2 regions of the Terribacillus jepli genome follow, and region 2 is predicted to be linked to the other one. Evidence: riboswitches for the same ligand, from Rfam matches in the RefSeq annotation. Region 2 holds a riboswitch; the other holds the start of a gene.
The links. Region 2 has a riboswitch for S-adenosylmethionine ahead of AB1K91_RS19315 (hypothetical protein). Riboswitches for the same ligand answer to the same signal wherever they lie in the genome.
Positions count from the first base shown of each region.

Region 1: another riboswitch for S-adenosylmethionine. It lies ahead of AB1K91_RS12360 (LLM class flavin-dependent oxidoreductase); the one in region 2 lies ahead of AB1K91_RS19315 (hypothetical protein).

Region 1 is NZ_JBFEGH010000010.1:84,634-88,052, forward strand. Features, by position in the region: gene AB1K91_RS12350 (NAD(P)-dependent oxidoreductase) at 1-735, opposite strand, end outside; gene AB1K91_RS12355 (LLM class flavin-dependent oxidoreductase) at 839-1,846, shown strand; SAM riboswitch class I at 1,895-2,006, shown strand; gene AB1K91_RS12360 (LLM class flavin-dependent oxidoreductase) at 2,110-3,129, shown strand; gene AB1K91_RS12365 (NUDIX hydrolase) at 3,202-3,419, shown strand, end outside.
Region 2 is NZ_JBFEGH010000025.1:7,895-11,313, reverse strand. Features, by position in the region: gene AB1K91_RS19325 (DegV family protein) at 1-715, shown strand, start outside; gene AB1K91_RS19320 (delta-aminolevulinic acid dehydratase) at 1,180-1,734, shown strand; SAM riboswitch class I at 1,908-2,012, shown strand; gene AB1K91_RS19315 (hypothetical protein) at 2,095-3,060, shown strand; gene AB1K91_RS19310 (cysteine hydrolase family protein) at 3,201-3,419, shown strand, end outside.

The sequences.
Region 1 (3,419 bases), on a different contig from region 2:
TGTTTCGGAAATCTGCTGCAAGTCCTTGTATGCATGCTCTAAAGGGAATTGCGGATCAAAGTTCTGCTGGAGTATCGTATCTCGTTTACCTGCTTGGATGTCACTCGTCACTGGAAGGGCGAGCAGGACATCCATCAGATGCTCCCGGTCAAGCCCCACTGCTTCCCCGAAGCTTATGGCTTCGGATAGTCCAGTCAGAGACTGGACGAGCAGCATATTCACCGCCAGCTTAGTAGCTGAGCCGTTACCGTTGGCGCCCATATGCTGGATGCTTTGTCCCATTTTCTCAAGCAGTGGGGTGATCTCTTTGACATCTTGTGCATCACCGCCGACAAGGAAATGCAGCTTGCCCTGCTGAGCAGGTGCCTTGGAACCCGAAACGGGTGCATCGACAAAGCGGATTTGGTGTGCGCGGGCAGCTTCAGCCATTTCTTTGGTGAATGCTGGCTTGACAGTGCTGACATCCACCCAGAGGCTACTTTCCTTCATGCCGCTGAAAAGCCCATCTTCGCCATAAGCAACTGCTTGAACAGCTTGTGGGTCTGTCAGCATCGTAAATACGATATCAGCTTGTTCTCCGACTTTCCGAGGTGATTCTGCCCAGATGGCACCTTTGTCCAATAATGCCTGTGCTTTTTCTTTTGTACGATTATATACAACTAATTGTTCGCCCTTTTCGAGCAGATTTGCAGCCATGTTTTGTCCCATGATTCCTAATCCGATAAACCCGATCATATGAGCACCATCCTTTTTATTCAGTCATTTCTAGCATACAGAAAAACGGATTGTTTTTAAAAGTCTTTCGCACAGGATATGATAAAAAGAAGGAGTGAAGAGAATGAAGCTTAGTATATTGGATCAATCCCGTATGAAAGAAGATGGCAGTGCGATAAAAGCTTTGGAAGAAACGGTACGGCTGGCCGAACTCGCCGATCAGCTTGGCTATACGCGTTTCTGGGTGTCCGAGCATCACGCTGGCAGCCTGGCCCATAGCAGTCCCGAGCTTCTGATGGGGCATCTTGCTGCTAAAACATCACGCATCCGTATCGGCTCAGGCGGCGTCATGCTGCCTCATTATAGTGCGTATAAAGTAGCTGAGAATGCAAGATTGCTTGAAGCGCTTCATCCTGGAAGGATCGATCTGGGTATCGGAAGAGCGCCTGGCGGGATGCCGGCAGCGAAAAGAGCACTGCAAGAGCATAAGGTGATGCCTGAGGATTGGTATGATCGGCAAATACGTGACTTGCTTCATTATTTGAATATAAGAATAGAAGAAAAACATCGCTTCGGCGACTTGATCGCGATGCCAGATATCAACACGGCTCCGTCAGTCTGGCTGCTGGGCGGCAGCGCGGGCAGTGCAGGTCTAGCAGCATATCATGGAATCGGGTTCGCTTATGCCCAATTCATACGTGGAGAAAAAGATGCAGCGGTGCTGGATATGTATCGGAAATCCTTCCGGAATAATGGACAGAACCCGCAAATGATGGTCAGTTTGTTTCTGTTTTGTGCAGAAACGACGGAGGCTGCAGAAGCACTGGCAAAAAGCCATGAAGTTGCATCACTGCTGCAGGAGCAGGGAAGACCTGTCAAAGGAATGCTGCGGCCGGAAACAGCAGCCGATTATAAGCTGTCTCCTTATGAAAAGGAGCGTCTGGAAGATAACCGTGCGACCATGGTAATCGGAACAGCTGCTGAAGTGCTTCAGCAACTGGAAGGGTTGGAAGATTATTATGGCGCGGAGGTTGAATTCATGCTGACAAGCCCTGTCTATGAAGAGAAAGCAAGACAAGATGGATTCCGTCTGTTGATGGAGGCATATCAGCGCCGCAGTTATTCTGTTTGAATCGGACACTGCTATTCTGGTATAGTGAAAGGTGACAATTCATAAGAAATCTTATAACGAGTGGCGGAGGGAAAGGCCCGATGAAGCCCGGCAACCCACTGCGGGAGGGCAGTCCTGCAGGAAGGTGCTACGACCTGCAGCAAAAGCTGCGTGATAAGATGACGACGGCTGCAAGTAAGAGCTTCTTCTCATCGAAGAAGCTTTTTTGGTAGATTTAATGTGTCGTTCGGTAGGATTTCCTATGTGTAAAAGGAGTAATAACAATGAAATATGCATACTGGCAGCCAGTTTCAAACAGCTGGCTGCGCCATGTGGAGGATGGGGGGGCTTTGAGCCTTATATGCGTTCAGGAAACAGCACATATGGCTGAAAACTTGGGTTTTGATGCCGTATTCCTCCCAGATACCTACTTATACCAAGGAAAAAATGTCGATCAGAAGCTGGACTTTTGGAAAACGGCTGGAGCTATTGCCGAAGCAACAAATAAATTGCATATCATGGCAGCTGTCCGGCCAAGCATCGATCAGCCTGCAGAAGCCGCCAGGCAGGCGGTGAAGATAGATGAAATCAGTAATAGCCGGTTTTCCCTGGCAGTCGTTTCTTTCCTGCGTGAGGAGGAAAGAAAGCGGCAAGCAGGCGATATTGAGGGAACGGAGGAGTTCTATCTTCAAACAGAAGAATTCTTCGAGGTGCTGCGGGGAGTTTGGACTGCTGGCAGTTATACTTATGATGGACTGTATTATCAAGTAGAACATGTCGATTATTCGTCGGCGGGGAGTAAAAAGGGGATTTCGCCGTTATATGCAGGCGGAGAAAGCGACTACCTGCGCCAGACGATTGCCGAGACGTGTGATGCGTATGTCATGAAGGGCGGCACCGTGCAGGAAGTGGCCAGCATGATTGCCGATATGCAGATCCGCCGCGAAGCAGCTGGCAAGTCCGCGTTTACGGAGTTCGGTATGACAGCTTACGTCATATGCCGGGAAACAGAGGAAGAAGCTATCCAAGAATGGGAGCGTATCACCAGTGCGGACTATGAAGCCTATGTAACGGAAGAGGAGCTTGCACAAAAAAGCCAAATAAGTGATGATGCTGTTGCCGCTAGGGGGCTGCGACCGAACTTGGTCGGTACACCGGTTCAGATTGCACAGCGTATATTAGCTTATGAGCATGCTGGTGTCAGTCTCCTGCTGCTTCAGTTTTCGCCGCATAAGCAAGAGATGGAACGTTTCGCGAAAGAAATCATGCCATTGGTGGAAGAAATGCGCGAAAATTCCATTTGATTGGAAGTATGCGGTAGACAATCCATATGTTATCGCGTACATTAGAAAAAAAGAGTAAGTATGGGGGAAACTATGGAGCTATTGACGATTTTCGATGAGCGGCATCGGGAAATTGGCGTAAAAGAAAGACAGGCAGTCCATCGTGATGGTGACTGGCATGAGACTTTCCACTGCTGGTTCGTGGAACACGATGGTACAGAACTATACATTTATCTACAGCAGCGATCTTTCAATAAAAGTGAATTTCCCGGGAAATACGACATTACCGCAGCTGGTCATCTGGAAAGCGG
Region 2 (3,419 bases):
TCGGTTCATTGATGAGGGAGCGTCCTATTCTTCTTCCCTGCCTTCACCGGAGTCATTTGTCGCTTTATATGAAGATTTGCTGACTGAATATGATGTTATTATCAGCTTGCACTGCACGGAAAATGTAAGCGGTACCGTCAATTCGGCCCGTATTGCAAGAGATACAATCGAGGATGCTGGAAACAGGATCCTCGTGATTGATACCAATACGGCTTCCATCGGAGCAGAAAATATTGTCCTAAAAGTTTGTCAGCTCATGGAACAAGGTAAAACAATCGATGAAATATTGAAAGCCATCGAATTTTACCGTTCTCACAGTCAGCTGTACCTTACGATAAATGATCTGACAACGCTGGTGCGTACTGGTCGAATTTCAAAAACTGCGTCTAGGATCGGCAACTTATTGCATATAAAACCAATTGTCGGATTGGAAAACGCGAAGCTGGAAGTTATGGGAAAGGTCCGCACGAAGAAACGTTTGCTAAAATGGATGCTGGATAGATTAAAAAGCGATATAGAACAGTCTGGAAAACAGATTGTCCGAATCACACATGTGAATTCCATTGACCTTGCCACTGAGCTAAAGGATGCAATGAAAACATATGGTAATAAAGCAGAAGTATTCATCAGCAATGAAATAAGTTCTGTCATGGCCATCCACTTTGGACGAGGCGGTGTTGGCGCCAGTTGGATGCCAGCTGAATATTCGATCTAGAAATCATCAACACAGTTAATCAAGTAGATAAAAACCTCGGCAACAGTTTAGCTGTCCGAGGTTTGTTTTGCTTAGTCGTTTATTTTTTGAAGCGTGATAATTGTGAGTCTAAAACTACTTCTTTTCCGTACTTTTAAACAAGACAAATCCAATCTTTGTGAATAGATACAGTGTGAATATGATTATTAAAGTCCGGGACATTACATATCCATCACTGATACTCCATCCTTCCGAGATTAATAGATTGCTGTTAAAGCACAGCCAAAGCGCAAATAAAAGGGGGATTGCAATAAATAAGACAGCGATGGTGCGTTTTGCTTCCCAACTCATTCAGATCATCCTTTTCAAATATAATTGAAAAATGTGTTACTATCCATGTGGATATGATATTATACCATAAAATACCAACTCACTTTGTGACGGAAAGATATACTTATTGAGGAAAACCAATCCAGGAGGCAAATATGAGTAAACCGGAGTTTGTTGTCACCCTTGTTATTGGACCTGATTGCGATACTGAATCTTTAGCTATGAGATTAGCTTTGGAGTACTTTGGAGCCAGGGTTTATGTACACTATGTAGGAAGGCCGAATGATCTTGTGGAAGTGTTGTCCGGTGAGGATAGGGTTTTGGATACAAATTATCTCATACTTAATTTTCATGGAGAAGAAGGGAAATTTTGTGTTCCTGAATTAGAAAATTCGATCTATGAAGTTAATGAACCAAAAGGAAGATTCTTTGACGATGAACATGTCCGTAAATACGCAGTTGTCGAAGGGTTAAATGTGATTGGGTGTGGTTGTACTCTGGGAAAGGATTCTTTAGCCAAAGCTTTTCTAAAGAAAGGATGTAAAGCGTATATCGCCCCTGATGATTACATAGATGGAAATGCAAATTTGATGTTCGTGTTAACGTTCTTTTATGAGCTTATAAGTAACAGGAGAAGTCAAGAAGATGCATTCCAAATTGCAAGATCCATTGATTCTGAAACTAATATGTATAATAATTTTACTAACTGACAAGAAAAGCCGAAATATGAGAAGTTTAAGGCTATTTCCTAAGATATAGCTGTAACGATTGTATTACATTCTCTGGAGTAAGGTCCATTTTTGCATCCTTATTCCGAGTAATCAGATAAGGTATATTGACAATCCTTGAACAGAATGATAAACTTTCTGAAAACTGTATATGTTTCTTATCCAGAGAGGTGGAGGGATATGGCCCTGCGAAGCCTCAGCAGCAGATCTGACTACAGACACTGTGCTAATTCCATCGGTTCATAACCGGCAGATAAGATGAATAGAGGAAGCCTCTCGACGCATCTTTGTCCGAGAGGCTTTTGTATTTGTCCCGCTGCCCATTAGAAAGGGGAAGGCAACATGTTCGAATTGATTCGGGAATTGTCAAAGTACAAAGGGTACAATCAATCGTTTGTTTCACAAATCGTCGATAAAATCACACCGTTTGCGGATAAGATGCACTTCGACAGCAGGGGGAATCTTATTGTCCGTAAACATGGAGAAAAGTATACGCCCAAAATCACCTTGCTGGCAGAGGTGAAAGAAGAGATCTATGTGGTGACATCCATTACAGAATCAGGATCGCTCGTAGCAGACGCAAATTATTTCTCCTTAACATATGTCCAAGGTCAGGCGGTTCAAGTGGAGACAAAAAATGGACTGCTGGGCGGTGTGGTTATGGCAGGTGAAGCAGAGCAACACGCCGCTGTCATCGATATCGGAGCCAACTCAGCGAATGATGCACGTGAAATGGGTGTGGAACCAGGCGACCACGTGACTTTATTCGATGACTTCTTGTATCTGGGTGATGAAGTGAGCGGCCGGGTGGTCGGGAAAGGGCTGGATAATAAGATAGCTCCGGCGATTGCCATTAAGCTTTTGCAGCAATGGGACACATCTGAAGGGGAAATCACCATCATCTTCTTTCCATTCCATAACAAAAAATATCTTGCCAGTCAGCTCGAAGGCGAAGCAGCTTTCTACATCGGGTCCGTGCCCCGTCAAAGAATCGCGCATAAGAACCGAGGGGCAATCGAACTGGGCAGTGGTGTTGCAATCAAAGTGGCAGACAAGACGATACCAATCAATCAGACGCTGAAAAATCAGCTGGTCGATTTGGCTATTGCGCATGATATCCCGTTTCAATTGGAATTCCTGTTCCGACATCGCTATAAGAAACTGTCCACTAAGATTCCGGTAAGCATCCTGAACATCCCGATCGAGCATCTGGACAAGACAACACAGGTAGTCTCGGTGAAGGATTTGGAGGATACCCATCAGCTGATCCAGACCTATCTCTGGCGGAGCAAGGAATTACAGTTCTAAGGAATATTCCCCCATTCCCGTTTGTTTTACTTTATACTGAAGTTATCAGATAAAGGAGGCGGTTCGGTATGAAACAGAGAAAACAAGCATACAAGACGCAAAGCGGGAAGGTATTAGCGAAAAACTAAGGAGAGATGTTCTTGAAGCAAGCACTACTGATTATTGACGCACAACAGGCACTGATTGACGGTGGATCGGGAGAAAGACCTGTCTATCGCAAAGAGAACCTGATTGAGCAAATCAATCTCGTAATCGGCAAAGCGCAAATGGCAGAAGCCGCTATCCTATTCGTCCGTGATACAGACGTCGCGGGAGGAGAAGGAGAGGGTTTCCAGATACATGCAGGGATTCAAGTACCG